Regions from separate parts of the Shewanella sp. 10B genome, predicted to be linked through region 2. Evidence: predicted binding sites of a transcription regulator. Region 2 holds the regulator's gene; each other region holds the start of a gene.

Evidence for each region. The regulator LexA, encoded in region 2, represses DNA repair genes until DNA is damaged. The targets are predictions, from matches to a motif close to TACTGTATNNNNATACAGTA.
Region 1: a site for LexA is predicted at 3,122-3,141, ahead of M0415_RS20555 (LexA family protein). Genes of this name have one in related genera too.
Region 3: a site for LexA is predicted at 4,218-4,237, ahead of recG (ATP-dependent DNA helicase RecG). Genes of this name have one in related genera too.

The regions. Positions count from the first base shown of each region.
Region 1 is NZ_JAMDJO010000012.1:20,834-27,511, reverse strand. Features, by position in the region: gene M0415_RS20570 (E2/UBC family protein) at 1-332, shown strand, start outside; gene M0415_RS20565 (Mov34/MPN/PAD-1 family protein) at 319-807, shown strand; gene M0415_RS20560 (Y-family DNA polymerase) at 1,423-2,694, opposite strand; gene M0415_RS20555 (LexA family protein) at 2,706-3,107, opposite strand; gene M0415_RS20550 (hypothetical protein) at 3,320-3,529, opposite strand; gene M0415_RS20545 (hypothetical protein) at 3,838-4,284, opposite strand; gene M0415_RS20540 (hypothetical protein) at 4,288-4,584, opposite strand; gene M0415_RS20535 (hypothetical protein) at 4,605-4,865, opposite strand; gene M0415_RS20530 (hypothetical protein) at 4,850-5,080, opposite strand; gene M0415_RS20525 (hypothetical protein) at 5,105-5,443, opposite strand; gene M0415_RS20520 (hypothetical protein) at 5,494-6,051, opposite strand; gene M0415_RS20515 (DUF3850 domain-containing protein) at 6,070-6,318, opposite strand; gene M0415_RS20510 (hypothetical protein) at 6,337-6,678, opposite strand, start outside.
Region 2 is NZ_JAMDJO010000004.1:91,449-98,126, reverse strand. Features, by position in the region: gene ctaD (cytochrome c oxidase subunit I) at 1-632, opposite strand, end outside; gene coxB (cytochrome c oxidase subunit II) at 642-2,183, opposite strand; gene M0415_RS15555 (cell division inhibitor SulA) at 2,590-3,102, opposite strand; gene lexA (transcriptional repressor LexA) at 3,099-3,719, opposite strand; gene plsB (glycerol-3-phosphate 1-O-acyltransferase PlsB) at 3,881-6,304, shown strand; gene mtr (tryptophan permease) at 6,304-6,678, shown strand, end outside.
Region 3 is NZ_JAMDJO010000007.1:104,092-110,769, forward strand. Features, by position in the region: gene M0415_RS18295 (beta-ketoacyl synthase chain length factor) at 1-666, opposite strand, end outside; gene M0415_RS18300 (DUF3014 domain-containing protein) at 1,051-1,947, opposite strand; gene recG (ATP-dependent DNA helicase RecG) at 2,126-4,201, opposite strand; gene M0415_RS18310 (ABC transporter substrate-binding protein) at 4,605-5,630, shown strand; gene M0415_RS18315 (GGDEF domain-containing protein) at 5,647-6,678, shown strand, end outside.

The DNA of each region.
Region 1 (6,678 bases), on a different contig from region 2:
GCCGAATGTCCAAAGTGCTCATCGACGATGGCTCAGGCTGCTACGGGTGCCTAATTTCGGATCCAGCCTTCTACACCAATGAGCAAGATCGTAGGCTGGAGGGTATTGATAGGCGAAAGGAAACCAGGACCAGCTGCGGTAACACCTACACGCCATACCATGCAGGGGTGAGTATTATCACTGCTGGCATCATGCAGCAAGCAGTGATGTACGCATTAGGGAGTGAGCTGCCTTGGAATTACACCGAGCATGTGTCGGCCGGCGGGAGAACTCGGAAGCCCAAGAAAATCCAACCATCAAGCCACTGTTCAATTTGCAATGCACCAATCTGATATCACTTACAAAGATATGGTAGCTGACGAGGAGCTCCTTGTCGTTATCAAAGAATCCGCCTTTTCCAGGATGAAGAGTTTCACCCAATCACGTTTGTGGGATAAGGAGGCGGCAGGTGTGCTGATTGGTGAACGTCGTGCCGGCAATCTGGTGGTATGCGAGGTTACGGAGCCCGGGAAGGGAGACAAACGATCCAGGCACTCAGTAGACCGACGGGGGCCCCATCACCAACAAGCCGTGGACCAAGCCTTTGAACGCTCAAACGGAACCTTGCAGTATCTCGGTGAATGGCACACCCACCCTGAAGACTACCCCACACCGTCGCCAAAAGACTACAACAGCTGGGGGAAAGGTCTCAATTTTGAAGATCCGATGATTGTCCTTATCATCGGCCGAAAAAGCACTTATGTTGGCAAGAAAGTGAGAAATGTTATTCGACCACTCTCACAGGTCCCTAATGTAGGAGAAGAATAATTTTTTACTCTTTTTCTTTAACTCATGCTCTGCATAGCACCAAGACCATTATCGATCAGCAGCCGGCTGCTTCAGCTTCAAATTTGCTTGATGGCCGATTCTCGGCCTCTATGCACACTGATAAAATTTTACCAATTTCCAGCATTGAGCTTCTTTGTCCGTCCAAAAAAGGGTCTAGAAGGCGCGGCAGCCTAGACCAGATAAAATCGTCACTTACGCCAAACTGTCTGTAACAGGCCAGTAAATCGTGATCCCAACAGTCAGTGACCTTACCGCATTTTGAGCAAACACCTGTGTCTGCAACTAAATCCGAATCTTTCTGATCAGAACAATCAAAGCAAACATTACACATTGGATAATTTCCTTGAATAATGGGCCGGCGTGTCCGGCCCCGATCGATTATTCTGCGTCAGCTTTCAGAGCGGACAGGGCCAACTCGATGTTATCGTGCCCTCTTCTGCGCAGATATTCCATTGCTTCATATCAATTTTTCAGCAGAGCCTCCTGATCATCGTGTCACAAGGCCCAGACTGAGGTTCACGGAAACGGGCAATAAACCTAATATTACTCACCCACGATATTAGCTCTCATCTACTTATGATACCCCTGGGAAGATTACCGGCAACTCACCGAAGGCAAATGCCTCCAGTTTGTCGTGTACTGGGGTGTTAAAAGACTACGACGCATCGCCCATTTTTGTTCAATGCCTTGTCCTGCGACAAACATCGTTTTCACGCCAAAGCGGTTATTGAGCCCGTCAAAGACCTTCATCAAGGGTTCATTGCCCAGTCCTTCATCTTTGACAAACAGATTCATCTGACGATTCACAGTAGAACTCAACTCGAACAAACCTATACCGACCTTATAATATCGCCCCCCCTCTTTAAACAGTCGTGGCAAGGCTTTAGACACTGCCTTTGACATTACCAGAGTGTCATTCGTTGGCACGTCGAAATGAATAACATGCCTAAAACCAACTGCTAAGGATTTATCTTCAAAGGGGGAGTTGCTGGCAAACATCATCATTACCCGACAAGCACTGCTTTGCGCGCGCGCCTTTTGCGCGGCCATGGCCACATGGTAAAGTAGTGCCTGATTAAGACCGTTTATATCTGTCACCCTTTGCCCGAGGCTACGCGTAGAGAAAATCTGTTTTTTCGTGGTAACGTTTCCATCCCATTGTTTGGCCTTAATCCCATTCAGTTCTAATACGATCCGTTCCACCTCAACGCTAAATCGTTGTCGAGCTAATTTGGCTGGTAATGAAGCTAACTGTGCTGCTGTCTCTATCCCCATTTCGGTTAACTGTCTACCGATTCTACTACCAATACCCCATACATCGGTAACCTTCATTTGGGCTAATACTTTTAACCTGGCTGTTTCATCATCTATAACGCATACGCCGGCACAGGAAAAATCAGGTAACCTCTTAGCAGCATGGTTAGCAGCCTTCGCAAGCACCATTGTCGGGCCGAAGCCAACACAAACAGGCAATCGAGTCTCACGCCACACTGACCTTCTTATAAGATGGCCATGATGCTGATAGTCTTTGATAGTTACGTTTTTAAATGACAAAAAGATCTCGTCTATACTATACAAAAATTCCTCTGGTCCGAATCGTCCGATCACACTCATCATCTTTTCCGAGAGATCCCCGTACAGCTCATAATTACTGGAACACACTTGAATACCATGGCGGTCGCAGATCGCTTTCAACTGGAAATACGGCTTGAACTTCTCTATACCTAACGCCATAGCCTGCTTATTTGCGGCCACGACAGTCCCATCATTATTGCTGAGCACTACTATCGGCTTTCCACGCCACTCAGGTCTAAATACCTGCTCTGCAGAGCAGTAAAACGAATTTGCGTCGATCAATGCCAGCATGACCTAGTTTCCTAAATCATCTGTCTGAGAGGCTTAAATGGCTTGTAGCTGCCTATAACAACCCCTTCAATAGAAAACACATCCCACTCGTTGATTGCAACCGGCGGGTAATCGTCATTGTCCGATAACAACAACCGTTTCTCGAGATCAATTATCTTGACAACGAACTCGCCGTTTAGGTTTGCAACAATCACATCGCCTGTTTTGCGCGCAATTCGTCTATCTATGACTAAAATGCTGCCCGGAAAGATCCCAATCCCTTTCATGGACTCCCCCTCAGCGACAGCTAGCCAGGTAGAAGATGGATGCTGAACAAAAAGCTCATCTAAGCTTAATTTCAATTGCGTGTAATCGGCTGCGGGAGAGGGAAACCCGAAAACGCCCGCGCTAACGGTGATAGGTAAGACGTTCATTGTTATTTTCCATTCACTGTATAAAAACACAGTAATGATAGTATTGGAATTCAACTCAAGCAAGAGGCGGCTGACCTACTACGACGTCCCTGGCCAAACCGACTCTTCTGGAAACACAGTGGTAAGTTAGACTTCATCGCAGTAATCGTTTCTTGAACCAATACCACTTTGCCAATAGCTTAGGCAAATCTGACAATTCATGAGCCTAAACCTCAACTCAACATTAAAAGCTCCTGCTCCCTGGCACAGAATCCGGTATTGATGTCGTCCAATACTTTGAGGTTACCGGCATTGACTCGTTCAGCCCTTTCAGTCATAAGCTCTAGAGTATTTATGGTCTTGGCTTTGCGAAAATGAATGAGCCAACTTACTTCCTCTTGGGAAAGTGTTTCCGGTAAAAATGCTGTCGCTGTAGCTTTCATTTTTTAAATATGTTTCCTATATCAGTTCGGCTGCTTCGAGTTCGTCCTCAATGTCCGACAGGGCCGCTCGCATTTCAGATTCACTCATCGTAGACCACCCGGCTACTCGGCCATTGACCCAATGCAGGACGTGCAATGCTATAAGTTGAGGCTCTTTAATGCCCTCCATGCCTCCAATGCGGCAATCGCTACATGGATGAGCCCAGCTTTGCGCCGGGCCATCTTCTGGCCCATCATGGGGGATCAGCCGTTCTCCACAAATCGGGCAGGGCTTGGGTGGATCCTGGTACATGCTGTTTCCTTGATCATTAACTGTCATTTTCTGAATATGCCTTCTTAATCCAATCATCCTTTTCTTTCCAGCGACGAACCGCATCATACAAAGATTGCTTGCTGATACCTATCGCGTTTTTCACTATCTGATTCTGTATGTTATCAACCAATACCATTTTCGCAGCTAATGTGCTGGGAGCTTCACTATCTCCCCGACAAAGCTTCACCAACAGATCAAACTGCTGCAATTTACTACCGTCTGGCCCATACGCCTGCCTGATCAAGTCATCCTTCTCCTTCCAGCGCTGAACTGCATCATATAAGTTTTCTTTACTTACTCCGGTTGAGGCTTTAACGGCATCATTTGAAGCTCTCTCAACCAACACCATTTTTGCAGCTATTGTGCTAGGAGCTTCTTCATTCCCTCGGCAGAGTCTCACAAGCACATTGAACTGCTCAGAATTCATCTGGTTATTTGACATTATTTATTTTTTCGTCCCATTCTGCTCTTGAACACCCTTTTGATAGAACACTCCCCATAATTTTTGAGGCCATCCATCAAGAAAACCATCGTGAAAGAATTGAACGTTCTCTCCTATTCGATTTTGAGCGCTGTCGTTATGGCCCTGCCGACTTGCTTCAAATTTTATGAATTCTCGCAATTCAATCACTAACGCATCAGTAAACTCTGATTCATGCAATCCCGACCAGGCCGGTACACCAAAATTGCAACTATATTTTGGTGCTTCTGTAGCACTGCCGTATGTTCTTATATACCCCATAAAACGATTTCCTTTAACAGTTAATGGTTGCGCTTCTCGCTACCTACTTTCTCAGGATTCACAGGCTTAACCGGAAGGCGAAATTTTCTAACAGTGACCAGAGGCTCCTTGTTCCACGTTAGCATCAAACCGCCACTCACAATGCCTATTGCAGCCAAGATTAAACTAGCCAGATTGTCGCTGTATGAACCCAAAACTAATGCAAGAAACCCAAGTGCCAAGTTAACAACACCCCAGAGTTTCAACAAGTTATACCTGTTCTGGGTCAATTCAATTTCCATTTCCCATTTTCCTTTAGAGTATTGACTTTATCAGCAAACTTAATTGCATCATCAAGGTTAAATTTTCGACTATGGGCTTTGTGGTGATTGATAGTCGCGGGGAATGGTACTCCATGAAGATGCCCAACTGTTTGCATAGCATGAACAAGAAAACCTTCACTTATCTTTAACATCCCTGCAAGTTGTGCGGTGTTGATCGAAATGCTTTTCCTCATGAACCCATCCTGTCTTACTAATCATTAATCGACTATCTTTCTACAATACTCTTTATCTATCTTGGAAACAGTATTGCATATATACATTCTTTCCAGAGGCTTAATGAACTTAGTAGAAAATGTTTGCACTACTTTTTTTATTTTTACTTCATTTCCATATTCGCCACTAAAACCGCCTTCAACAATATACGATCCTGTTGACGTGGTAACTAATGATTTTGTAAAAAAACCTGCATCTACTATAGAAGAACTAACGAATTTACCTGCCTTTGCAAATTCATCACGCTCTTCAATGGTCAGTGTAAAATAAATTATTACTAGCACAATCATTGTGATAAATATATTGAAAGCATGATTAAACATTTTATTTCTTCCTCTCCTTGATTTAATTCCAACGGGATTTCCTTGATCATTTAGTAATATCGTATGAACAAACGCTGAAAACGGCTTATTTCATCGCGGGGCAAGATACTGTTGTTAAATTCACATACAAGCGCATACCCTTCCACAATCCCTATTGCATTCTCGTATTCGACAGTCTGAAAATCGTTGTGGTGCTTATCAAGCAAGTAGTCGTTAAGGCTGATAAGAAATGTCTCAAAATCAATGCCTCTATAACACTCAGACAGCGTTCCCGACTCCCGGTGAGGCACCCGATGTTTCGGAAACAGGCTGTCTAGATGGTTTAGAGCGCCAGCTTCAATGCTCTCAAGCTTTGATTTCGTTGTGTGGATATTGCACTGAAAAGCGCAGAACAGATAATAGTCGGGATTGCCGGTGCAATATGAGCGAGATCCCAGATCACCCATCGTAATCCCTACTTTAGCAAATTCTGGCTTCATGCCATCAGTACCCACGTATAACCAAATATTAGCAGACTCAAAGTTTGCCTTATCACGTTCCATGACGGCTGCGATTTTATAGTCATCATTAGGAATTTTCAGGTTGTATATTTGCTGAGGCTTTTTCATATGTTTCCCTTAACTTGATTAGTTCATTGAGAGCAGGCAATAACCCGCCTCAATTCCAAATTGTCCGCCATCGACTTTATGTGTCACTACGCGATGACATTCATCTGTGCCAACACGCTGGCCGGACTCACGATCGAACGGATAAATAATCAGGACGTCACCAATGTTAAATCCTCTGTCATCACGCCTGATTTCCGCCGTTTTGTCTCGACGACGAACAGCATCAAATAGCTCAGGGTCAATCTTCAAATGATGTTCAGTGGCCATACCTGGGTTTCCTTTAGCTCATTTTGGTTGAGACTGTTCACGCCAAGCAATAGCCAAGGCTATCGCTTGGGCCTCGCCATATTTTTTCACGGAATAGCTTTTCGTTTTTGGATTAGAACCAGGGAATCCCAGCGCAATAACTCTCTGATAGGTTTGCTCAGAGCCATCAGCAAGTATCTTTTTGTATTGCCCAAAGCAGATGCCGACTGGTAGATCGCTTGTCTTGTCCCCGTGAGACTGAGTGTGTATGCGCCCGGCTTGAGGGTGATATTTAGCATAGGGATCTAGTCCTACTGATGCGCAAAGCTCATTTCTTGTTTTGATAGCCTCTTGGGTTTTCGACCTATGGAAATTTCGCTG
Region 2 (6,678 bases):
AAGGCGGTAATCAGCCAAGTCCAAACGAACAACGGTAACTTCATCCATGTCATGCCGGGAGCGCGCAGGTTGACTATGGTGACGATCACGTTGATGGCGCCCATGATCGAACTTATCCCCATGATATGAATCGAGAATACAAATAATGCAGTGCTGTCAGGACTATAAGTGGTCGAGAGTGGTGCGTAGAAGGTCCAACCGAAGTTAGGGCCGCCGCCTTCCATAAACAGTGAGCTCAGTAAAATAGTAAAGGCGAAGGGCAGGATCCAGAAACTCCAGTTGTTCATCCGAGGAAGCGCCATATCGGGCGCGCCAATCATCATAGGGATCAGCCAGTTAGCCAGCCCTGTAAAGGCTGGCATCACGGCGCCGAATACCATGATTAACCCATGTACTGTGGTCATTTGGTTGAAGAAGTTAGGTTCAACGAGTTGTAATCCGGGCTGAAAGAGTTCGGCGCGGATCACCATGGCCATTGCACCACCGGTTAAAAACATTATGAAACTAAACCATAGGTACAGGGTGCCAATGTCCTTGTGGTTGGTGGTGAGTAACCAGCGCATGATGCCTTTAGGTGCACCGTGATGGTGTTCATCATGGGCGGCAATTTGATCTTGAGTCAGTGTGCTCATCTTAATCCCCTACTGTCCATGGCGAGCAATATCAGCGGGTTGCACTGTATCGCCAGTATTATTGCCCCACGCATTGCGCTCATAAGTAATGATGGCGGCAAGCTGTTGTGGCGTGAGTTGTGTGCCAAATGCCTGCATCGCCGTGCCCGGTTTTCCGTGCATCACAATGTCGATGTGATTGGCGACTGGACCCGTTGCAATAGCGCTGCCAGCAAGGGCGGGGAAGGCTGGGGGCATACCTGCACCTGTTAGCTGGTGGCAGGCGGCGCAAATCGTGGCATAGGTTTTTTCCCCTTCGGCCATCAGTTCAGCATGGCTAAGCGTGGGAAGACTCGCGGGGTCGACACTGGCGGCGGGTTCTGTCGCCGCTTTTGGTGCATCGGTGGTTGCGGGGGGCGGAGTCGTTGCTACTGGTTCGCTATTGGTGCCACCGGATTTATGGGCATCAACGTCTTTGGCTTGCACCGCATCCCCCGTGTTATTGCCCCACGCATTACGCTCATAGGTAATCACGGCGGCAATCTCTTGGGTCGTTAATTGTTTGCCAAAGGCTTGCATGGCCGTACCCGCTTTACCATTGAGCACGATTTCAAGATGGCCGCTCAGTGGTCCGGTCGCAATGGGGCTGCCTTTGAGGTGCGGGAATACTCCTTGTAGACCTTCACCGTTAGGTTGGTGACAGGCCGCGCAGTGACCGAGGTAAACTTGCTCACCCTGAGCCATCAACTCTTCTTTAGTCAGTGTTTGCGATAACGCGGCTTGTGCGGCTTGCGCTGCGGCATTGGCGGCTTGTTTTTGTTCTTCAACCCAAGCATCGAACTCGGCTTCGGGCAATGCCTGCACCACTATCGGCATAAAACCATGGTCTTTACCGCAAAGCTCGGCACATTGGCCACGGTAAATGCCGGGTTTATCGATACGGGTCCACGCCTCGTTGATAAAACCTGGGTTAGCGTCTTTTTTAACGGCAAAGGCGGGCATCCACCATGAGTGGATAACATCCTCTGAGGTCATCAAGAAACGGATTTTGCGATTGATGGGTAATACTAGGGGTTTGTCGACCTCGAGTAAGTAGTGCTCCCCCTTGGCTTCACTACCTTCGATTTGAGGTCTTGGTGTTGCGAGAATGCTGTAAAAATCAATATCTTGATCGAAGTAGCTATAGTGCCATTTCCATTGAGAGCCTGTGACTTTTACCGTGAGATCGGCATTGCTGGGATCTTCCATGGCAATCAAAGTTTTCGTGGCGGGAATCGCCATTAAGATCAGAATGACAAAAGGAATAATCGTCCACGCGATTTCGACTTTTGTACTCTCATGGAAGTGAGACGCGACCGCACCCTTGGATTTTCTGTGGTTGATCATGGCATAAATCATCACGCCAAAAACCACTAAGCCTATCGCGCAGCAGATATACAGAATCGTCATGTGTAAGTGATAAACCTTGCCACTGATTTCTGTTACGCCGGGGGTCATGTTGAACCGCATGTCCGCTGCGGCCAACGGTGGGGCGAATAGCACCACGAGTAAACAATACAACCATTGCTTCACAAGACTTCTCCTCTGCCAATTGCGAATAGCAACTACAAAGAAGAGCAACACAGTAAGTCTCAACTCTATGCAAACTCTTCAGTTCCCAAAAAAGCTTCTCTGACTTCAACGTGCGTTGGCGGCTTACTTTTGATTAAGTATTGTTACTGCTGGTATTAGCCACACTGGCACATACTGCTGAATAAACCCATTATTCTCGATTTTTGTGGGCAAGAGATATTCGATAAATCGTCGATATTTTTTGCCTAAACGGGCGATATATTATGCTCGTCTGAATCAAACATACTTGCTGTTTAAAAATTGATCAAGATCACTTCTTTTTCTAATTGTCTGAAAAATTGCCAAAAAAAAGCCCCACATTCACAGGTGAGGCGGCTTTCAAGGCTAAATACGCAGTGCAAAAATTTTAATGAACAGAGCTAAAAAAACTACCTTGGGCAAAGTGAGCGGGCTGCTTGAGTGTCGCGTCCGCAGTCGAGTGATTTACAACACCTTCGAGCACTATTCCCATGGCGCGGGCGCTCTTGGCCACAATTTGCAAACGACGATTGTCACGGGCATCGAGTGAGTGGATCCAAGTAATTACTGCGCTTGAAGTGCCACTGGTTAAGGCTTTTTCCATAGCCCACAGGGTTTCGACTTCATCTTTAGCATGGACTAAGAGGACGCGATCCATACGCACGCCAGCGGTGGCCAGTAACTGCTTGTAGCCAATACTCGGTGGGTTGATGAGCACGACCCAGCGACCTTGTTGGCTCAGTTGTGCTAACTGCTTGCTAAGCTGTATCAGTTCCTGGCGCCCTTGGCTCTGGGTGGGCATAGTGATGATAGGCGTATGCTGCCAGTCAGTATCGGTTTCGCGTACCGCATCGAGCCATAAACCGGGGTGACGCGGGGCATTACCTAATAGTTTGTTCATAGCCAATCTCCATTGCGGATCACCCCTACGGCGAGCCCTTCTATTGTTAGACTTTGGAAACTTAAATCGACTTTAATTGGGGAGTAATCTTCATTCTCTGCATGTAGATAAACTAGATTCCCTTTCTTTTCAAAGCGTTTAACTGTTACATCATCGTCAACGCGAGCAACAACTACTTGGCCATTGCGCGCTTGCTGTACTTTATGAACGGCGAGCAGATCCCCCTCGAGGATACCGATGTTCTTCATACTGTCGCCTCTGACACGCAGTAAGAAATCGGCGGCTGGGTGGAACATGCTAGGGTCGACTTGGTAGTACTGTTCGACATGCTCTTGGGCGAGGATAGGTTCGCCCGCAGCCACTTGGCCAATCAGTGGTAAGCCTGATTCGCTGTTATCTTCTTCCTCAACTGGGAGGCGGATCCCGCGGGAAGTGCCTGGCATGATCTCGATGCAGCCTTTTTTCGCCAATGCCTTAAGGTGTTCCTCGGCGGCATTTGCACTTTTAAAACCCAAACGGGTGGCGATTTCGGCCCGGGTGGGTGGCATGCCAGTCTCGGCAATATTACGTTTAATCAGCTCTAAAATTTCAGCTTGGCGTGGCGTCAACGGTCTCATGTTCTTTCCTGTTTTTCTATACAGTTACTGTTAGTATATACAGTATTATTCGTAGTGCAAGTATTAACCACTTTTTAACGCGATTGGAGAGTATTAGCGAATGTTCCCTAGAATCTGGTATTCTATGGGGCTAATGAACGTACTTACATTGCATAAGAATAATGCCTAAACAAGACTCTCTTTGGTTGAAATCATTACGCTGGATCCAAAAACACTTAGTGCACACTATTGTTGTGCCGCAGGATCCCTTTGCCGATCTGAATCTGGACGCGTCCAGACCGCTTGCTTATGTAATGAAAACAGAATCCCTGAGTGATATTGCTGCGTTAAGCGAGATCACCACTAAGCTGGGTTTGCCAAGCCCCTACGAGCCGCTCGTGGTAAATGGCGTTGTCGCGCCCCGCGTCGTTTGCCTCGAAGGCCGTAAGCCTTTGTTTGGCGAGCGTGCCAGTAATGAACCATTCCTCGAATGTTTTATGCGTTTGTTGGCTGTCCATAAGGAAAAGCCTGAGTTAGATATTCAGCTGGTGCCTGTGAGTCTGTATTGGGGCCGAACTCCGGGTAAAGAAGACGACACCATGAAGGCGGCTGTGCTTGAGCGCGAGAATCCAACGTGGTTACGTAAGTGCTTGATGATCTTATTTTTGGGTCGTCATAACTTTGTGCAGTTTTCTAATGCGGTATCGCTGCGTTACATGGCCGACGAACACGGCACCGATATGGGGATTGCCCATAAACTGGCGCGGGTGGCTAGAGTACATTTCCGCCGCCAACGCAAAGTGATGACAGGGCCTGTGCTGCCTAATCGTCAGGCGATGTTCCACTCCCTGTTGAAATCCGAATCCTTACGCAAGGCGATTCAGGAAGAAGCGGCGAGTAAGAAGATTTCCGAAACCCAAGCTCGTGAAACAGCAATTGAATATCTTGATGAAATTGCAGCGAATTATTCCGATAGCCTAGTGCGTATTGCCGAGCGTTTCTTAACTTGGTTATGGAACAAGCTCTACAGCGGTATCAATATCAAAGGTGCCGAGCAAATCCGCCAGCTGCACCATGATGGTCACGAGATTGTGTATGTACCTTGCCATCGCAGCCATATGGATTACCTACTGTTATCTTACATTCTGTATTACCAAGGCATGGTGCCACCGCATATTGCGGCGGGGATTAACCTAAACTTCTGGCCAGCTGGGCCGTTGTTCCGCCGTGGCGGGGCTTTCTTTATTCGCCGTAGTTTTAACGGTAATAAACTTTATACGGCCGTGTTCCGTGAATACCTCGATCAGTTGTTCGCTAAGGGATATTCGGTTGAGTATTTCTCTGAGGGTGGCCGTTCTCGCACCGGTCGTCTATTGGCGCCGAAAACGGGCATGATCGCCATGACGATCAACAGTGTGCTGCGTGGTATCGAACGCCCAGTCACCTTAGTGCCTGTGTATTTAGGCTACGATCACGTGATGGAAGTGGCGACTTATCACAAAGAGCTGAGTGGTAAGAAAAAACAGAAAGAATCTGTATGGCAAGTCTTTGGTGCTATTCGTAAATTAGGTAATTTTGGCCAAGGTTATGTCAACTTTGGCGAGCCGATTACACTGCAAAACTTCTTGAATGAAACGGCGCCAAACTGGCGCACTGAAGTGGCCGACGATCCCGAACAAAAACCGACTTGGTTAACCCCTGCGGTGAACGTGTTAGCGAATCGTGTGATGACCCGCATTAACGATGCTGCTGCCGCCAGTTCAATTACCTTAACCAGCTTAGTGCTGCTGGCGTCGGAGCAAAATGCCCTAGAGCGTTGCTTGCTCGAGCGTCAGTTAGATTTGTACTTAACTCTGCTTAAGCGTGTGCCTTACACTTCGTTTACGTCGGTGGCCGAAGGTGATGGCAAGCACTTGGTGCAACAAGGATTAGAGCTGAATAAGTTCTCCATCCACGCCGATCCTCTGGGTGAGATTGTATCTATTGACGCGAATCAAGCGATTTCAATGACTTATTATCGTAACAATATCATCCACTTGTTTATCATTCCGTCGTTGATTGCCAGCTGTTTAACCAACAATAAGCAGATTTCAAGAGCCCATATCCTAGGGATTGTGAGTGACTTCTATCCGCTTCTGAAGGCGGAGTTATTCATGGGTATCAAGGACCTCCCAAGTTATGTGAATCAAGTGCTGGATCTGTTTATTGAGCAGGGTCTAGTGCAGGAAAGCGATACGCTGTCGGTGGTGACCGAGCACACTAGCCAAATGTTGTTGCTGGCCGGAAGCGTTAGCGAGACTTTGCAACGCTATGCGATTATTTTCAATCTGCTGGCCCACAGACCTAAGATGGAGCGTTCGGAGCTGGAGTCTGAAAGCCATCTGCTTGCCCAACGTTTAGGGGCGCTGCATGGAATTACTGCACCAGAATTCTACGACAAGAAACTCTATAACACCTTGAGTGTTAAGCTTAAAGAGTTGGGTTATTTCTCCGAGAAGGAAGATAAATCCGACGTTGAGCGTATTCGCGATCAAGCTAATAGCTTACTTCGAGCCTCAGTGAGACAAACCATAGTAGCGAGCGTGACTGCGGAGCATATCGTTTAATGGCTAACCATATGAATGCGGTGAAGAATAAGCCGGTGGGCAAGTCTTTGCTCGGTGGTGCCATGATTATTGCCGGCACCACAGTCGGGGCGGGGATGTTTTCTTTGCCCGTTGTGGGCGCTGGCATGTGGTTTGGCTACTCGGTACTGATGTTACTCGGTATTTGGTTCTGCATGTTGATGTCGGGACTGTTACTGCTCGAAACCAACCTGCATTTTGAGCCGGGAGCGAGTTTCGATACCCTGACCAAGGAAACCCTAGGCCAGTTCTGGCGGATCGTGAATGGGGTATCGATTGCCTTCGTGCTCTACATCTTAACCTATGCCTACATCAGTGGCGGCGGCTCGATTGTTAACCATAGCCTACAGGGTATG
Region 3 (6,678 bases), on a different contig from region 2:
GTGGATCAATTTGCCGTAGGACAGCGGCGTGGCCTGCTGTTGCTGCTCCGTTGTCAGTTGGCTGAGGGTGAGGGTAACGGTCGCACTCTCATCTGCTGGCGCTAGGGTCAATCCGAGTGCTAAGGGCAACTCAAACTCTTGGGTAAATTCATCATAGACTGGCGGGACGGGATCATCGCCAAACACCAACAGCAGTGGCTCAGGCGATTGGTACAGCTGGGCGAACGCTTCCACCATGGCTTGGGAAAGGGTTTCTGTGCCCGCGGCAATCGAGGTTGAAGGGGCGGTATTGTTGGTTAAAATACCAAAAATACCACTGCCAGTGTTATGCACCGACTGACTAAAACCTAAGGGGGAAAGCGGTTGTTTTTCAATAATATCTTCGAGCAGTCCAATGGTGCGGTGCAGCTCGCCGTGGCGAGAAGCAAATATCGAGCGACAGTTAGGCGCGGCCTCACATTGGAAACTGACATCCAGCATCATCTTGGTTAAACGGCTAAAACGTCTGCGCTGCATGGCGGGGACTTGGGGAAGTGCAGGGGAAATCCCCTCGAGGTCATCTTTGCTTGTGTCAGCCGAGTGCTTGCACCAAGTTTGCCAGTCATCACGCTGTGGATACTTTGGCGCCCATGCGCCCCAAGAATGGATGCTGAATCTGAGTTGCACTACTTTGCCTCGACACTATTTAAAGCTGTCTTAGTTATCCCTAACTAAGCGAAAAATATTAATGAATTGATAGGCCTATAGCTTGTCTACGCGTTGGATAAATCGCGCCAATTCCCCGATGAATGTGCGGCTTATTCTACACTAAGTCCTTAGTTTTAATGAAGCCATTTGCATCATGACGGTTAACAAAATGCAATCAAGATTCGATTTATCACTGTTAAGCAACATAAGTTGCAGCAGAACCGTTGGGGGAAGAGCACTATAAACTGTCTTACTGAACCAGAGTTGAACGACTAGCAAGCTGGGTTTATACGCTGAAATGGAGCTGAAAGTGTGGATGTAAAAAAAGGCGCACTAGGCGCCTTTTTAGACAAGTTTGGAGCATTACTGGGCGAGTTGGTTTTCCAGTTTACGCAGCGCCGCTTTCACTTTACGGGTGTTTTCTGGCCCCATGCGGATCATCAGTTTTTGCGCGCTCGGTAAGGCTTCTAAATTGGGATCCACAAAGCGGTAGTTCACGCTGATTGAGCTCAGCTCAATAGGCTCTTCGATGATAGGGGCAGCAAGCATGATCTTAATGGCTTGCAGCATTCTGTCATTGAACTTGGCGTTGCTGTAACCCAACTCGGCAAAGGCCTCGTCAAACAGCGGTGTGAGCTGTTTGTAGGTGTGCATTAAGGTTTGCTCATCCATGTTAGCAATCACGGTCGCGTAGGCGTCATATCTGTGGTAACTCTCTGGATTTAAATACACTTTGCTAGTGATTTCAGACACAGTGAACAGCTTTTCTGGGCCTTTGACTGGGCTGACTTTGCGGGCGAGATCGCCTTGGGCCAAGTTGTCCACGAACACCACAAACTGACGAGCCAAATCTTGGTTCACTAAGGAGGAGCCAACCACGTTGTTATTGATGATCGCCAGCGCTTTTTGATGCACAAAGGCATCGCTCTCAGGCAGGCTGGGGACGACTTCTTCTGGAATCGCAGGCTCTGTTGGCGTGACGACTGTTTCGGTTTCCGTCGTGGTCGCCGCTGGAGTTTCATTTTCCACCGGCGTGGTTTCAGGCTCAGTGCCCGTTTCGAGCGTCATAGGTTCAGATGAAGGCGGCTCAGGCAGCACTATGGGCGCATTGGGGATGAGCTTGGGTGAGTCATCTTTGGTGTAGTAATAATAACCTCCCGCAGAGAGCAGGATGACGAGCACAATCGCAATCAAAGCAAAGCGATTACTGCTTGAGGAGGTTTCTTGAGGTGTAATTCTATCATCTTGATTAACTTGCATTTTACATCCTTCGCTTAAGTGTCAAGGTAACGGGGTGAATACATGCAGCTAACATTTAAAGTGCAAGTGCCAACGAGTTGTCGGTGGCAGGTTCATTGTGCAAGTTTCCACGCGCTTGTCCATAGCGGTGAGCTGAACAGGCGGAATTTATTTTACCTTGAAGGGGTTAGCTTAAGGTTTAAGCCTGAACGTATTGTTGCCTGTGTCCAAGCCAACGATGAATAATGGCATCGACCGACTCTGGCGCCTGTGACATCACATGGCTCGCCAGTTTTTGGATATGTGGGATAAGTGCCTGATCGCGGACAAGGTCGGCGATTTTCAGCTCGGCCAGTCCCGTTTGCTTAGTGCCCAGTACTTCGCCCGGCCCACGGATCTCTAAATCTTTCTGTGCAATCACAAAACCATCATTACTTTGCCTGAGCACATTTAACCGCTGGCTTGCGGTTTGGCTCAATGGCGCCTTGTAGAGTAACACACAATGGCTTGCCACGGCACCGCGCCCTACACGGCCCCGCAGCTGGTGCAACTGTGCAAGGCCTAGTCGTTCGGGATTTTCGATAATCATTAAGCTGGAGTTGGGGACGTCGACGCCGACTTCAATCACTGTGGTTGCCACCAATAAATGGATAGTTCCCGCCTTGAAGTCGGCCATAATTTTTTGTTTTTCGACGCTTTTCATCCGGCCGTGGACTAAACCTATGCTCAGTTCCGGTAGCGCTTGGCGCAACTCTTCGGCGGTATCTTCCGCCGCTTGGCACTCGAGAACTTCGGATTCTTCAATCAGAGTACAGACCCAATAGGCTTGGCGTTTATCCGTGACGACGCTGTTGCGGACGCGCTCGAGCACTTCATTGCGACGCGAATCGGGAATGGCGACTGTGGTCACGGGCGTGCGGCCGGGCGGCAACTCATCGATAATCGAGGTGTCCAAATCGGCGTAGGCCGTCATGGCCAAGGTGCGCGGAATAGGCGTCGCCGTCATAATTAACTGGTGGGGATGAAAGCCTTGGTTAATGCCTTTTTCCCTGAGCCCCATCCGTTGGTGAACCCCGAACCTGTGCTGCTCATCGATAATGATTAAAGCCAACTTATTGAAGGTTACCTGCTGCTGGAAGATGGCATGGGTACCTATCACCATTTGCGCAGCACCCGATTCTATATCGGCTAAGGATTGCGCCCGTGCCTTGCCTTTAAGCTTACCCGCCAGCCATCCGACTTTTAACCCGAGGGGGTCAAACCATGCGGTAAAGTTAGCCGCATGCTGCTCGGCGAGTAATTCGGTGGGTGCCATCATAGCGACTTGGTAACCATTTTCGATGGCCTGCAATGCGGCGAGGGCAGCGACCAAGGTTTTCCCCGAGCCGACATCACCTTGAACTAAGCGCATCATGGGGTGTGGCTGCGCTAAATCTTTACCAATCTCGGCGACGACCCTTTGCTGGGCGCCCGTCGGTTTGAAGGGTAATGAGGCGAGAAAGGGATTCAATAGCTGGCCGCTGGCGTGCATGGTCACGGCAGCGTCGAGATTGCTGCGCTGCCTGAGGCGGAGCATGCTGAGGTTATGGGCGAGCAGTTCTTCTTGTACCAGTCGTTGCTGCGCCGGATGCTGGCCGAGCTCTAAGTCAAATTGTGATATCCCCGCGTGGGGGCGATGCAGGGTTTGCAACGCTTGCTTCAAGCTCATGCTATTGGGCTGCAAATTGGCGGGTAATAACTCGGCCAAACCGCCGTCTTCTAATAATTCGAGGGCTTGCTCGGTAAGCTTAATCCAGCTCGCCTGCTTGAGCCCTTCCGTGGTGGGATATATTGGCGTGAGGGTATCACTTAAATGAATATCTTCACCGGGATAGACAATTTTGTACTCGGGATGGACGATTTCGGCCTGATGATTGCCCCGACGAATTTCGCCATAGGCGCGGATCATTAAGCCATTTTGCATCGCATTGCGTTGCGCCATCGAAAAGTTAAAGAAGCGCAGACTCATGCTGCCAGTATTATCCCGCACATTGCACACCAGCATGCGTTTGCGGCCTTGAATGATTTGTGTCGACTGGATTTCGGCTTCAATGGTGCCGTAATTTCCCGGCATTAAGGCGGCAATAGGATAAATTTGAGTGCGGTCTTCGTAGCGCAGGGGTAAGTGAAACAGCAGATCTTGTACTGTTGTGATGCCGAGCTTTGCGAGTTTTTCCGCCACCCTTTTGGCGACGCCTTTGAGGTCGGTGATCGGAACAAGATCCAATTGCTGCAAGTCGTTAGCGCTCAATCACTGTGAATTTATACATATACTAACAGAGTATAAGCGTAAGGCAATCTTGGGCTGAGTTGCTCGGTGGGTGCTGTTATAGGAGGGTTTAGCGACGAATTGAGGATTTATTTCAGTCTTATGGGCTAAATTGCCCTTGGAGCATATTTCTCCTTATCTTATTCATATTAAAATAAATGTGTTTCAATCCTAGAATTAAACGATAGAGAAAATCATCATTCGTTATTAATAACGTACACTTTGTAAGTTTTTGTGGTTTAATCGAATGATTGATTGCCTGTATCGGGCATAAATCTTTATGCGGTAACACGGTTGTGAATCGATAATAAGAAAGTGACCTCTGGTGACGGATCACATGTGGGGAAACATGGTCGAGGAGTACTCGCCTTTGCGTCTATGGTGCTTAACCTGTTTATTTATTGGCATATTGTTTTCTGCTATGCCAGCATGGGCCAAACTCGATGTGGCGTTTTTCAATCCCGGTGCCGAGGCCGATAGCTTTTGGGGTGATGTCGACAAATTAATGTGGGTGGCCTCAGCAAAACTCGACATTAATTTGCAAATTATCCATTCAGATCGCAATCATTTTAAAATGATTAGCCAGTTAGACTCTTTATTAAAATCGCAACAATCCCTTCCTAATCAGGTTATTTTGGTTAATGAGAAGCAGTCAGCATTAAAAATGTTGCAGATGCTTTATCACCATCCCATTTATGTGCAGCTTATATTGAATGATATTTCCGTGGCCGAACGGGAAATGCTATTGCAAGATCCCCACTGGCAGACCTATTTATTGCCCGCCATTATGCCCGATAACTATGCTATCGGAGCCGAGACCGCTAAAGCTTTGTTAACGGGGTTAGACGTTAAAAAAGCTAAGGTTTTATTGATCTCGGGCGATAAGTCCACGCCCGCATCTGTTCTGCGGACTCAGGGCGCCAATGATTATTTCTTTATGCAACCCAATGTTACAGTCACACAAACGGTTTATGGCCAATGGAGTGAGGATATTGCCTATGGGCAAGCATTGACGCTGCTGACCCGTTATCCCGATTTAAAGTTGATTTGGACCGCAAGTGACAGAATGGCGATGGGGGTAATTAAGGCATTGAAGGAAAAAGGGCTCAACCCAGGGCGAGAGGTGTTGGTGAGCTCTGTAAATACGTCAGCCGAGATTTTACGGCTTCGCCAAGAGCAACAACTCAGTGTACTCGGTGGTGGGCATTTTTTAGCGGGCGCATTGGGGTTAGTGCAACTGCAACATTATCAGGCGACAGGGCAATATTATTCCTACGACAAGGTCCAGTTATTCAGCGTGCTTGAGCCGGGCTCAGAGTTTTATCGCATGTTAGTGGCAAGGGATTGGTCGGCAATTTTCCAATCCCAAATTTTGGATAAGTTGCCACCGCAATAATAACGAATAGGTATCCATGAAGCATCGTAATCATTCCATCAGCCACAGGATGACGCTCACTATTATTGGGGTGAGCTCGTTTTTTGCCGTCCTGACTATGTTGGTGCAGTTGGTATGGAATTATCAGGAGAGCATAGATAAGGCTACGGCGGATATTCGTGAGTATTCCGAGTCTATCTTGCCTAGCATTGCTAAGTCGCTCTGGGATGTCGACCATAGCCTGTTATCCGATCTGTTGTCGGGTTTAGGGATGATGCCCATGGTCTCGAGTGTCAATCTGGAAAGTGTCGATGGTGTGACTATGCAGCTAGGTAAGTCCTTAGGTGCACAGGAGGACAACCAAACTTCGTTTCATTATCCGATTATGTATCAAGAGCAGCTGATTGGCTCACTCACCGTTGGTCTGGACACCAATAAGCTGTATTACGAATTATGGCAGCAGTTGATTATCATCGTCCTCGGCAATGGCCTTAAAACCCTGCTGATGATTTACCTGATCCTCACTATGGTGCGTTTATTGGTGACCAACCGATTATCGGCACTGGAGCGGTTTGCCAATCAAATCAATTTGAATTCATTACCCAAACTGAAAGTGCCCATCAGTGTAGTGACCAGCCAAGATGAAATTGGCCATGTGGCGCAATCGCTACAGGCTATGTATCAGCGTATTCGCAATGACTTAGCCATTAACAAGCGTCAGGGGCGTGAATTACAACAGCAGCAGAATCAGTTGGCGCGTTTAGTCGACGAGCGAACTCAAGAGCTTAATTGGCAATCCCAGGCGAACCAGTTATTAGCCGAGATGTCACTGCAGTTTTTAACCACGGATACCTCGCAACTGGATGAATGTCTCGCCGATGCCTGCCATCGCATTGGACTGTTATTCGATGTTGAGCGGGTCAGTATTATTGAGTTTACCCAGCGCTATGCCAATTACCGTAGCTTTTGGAGCTGCGAGTCGCAGGCAAATCAGATCCAAGATATCTCAGTCGATAGTGTTGCCGTGCTGGCACAAAAGTTTGTGTCTGAGTCGACATTAGTGATCGAA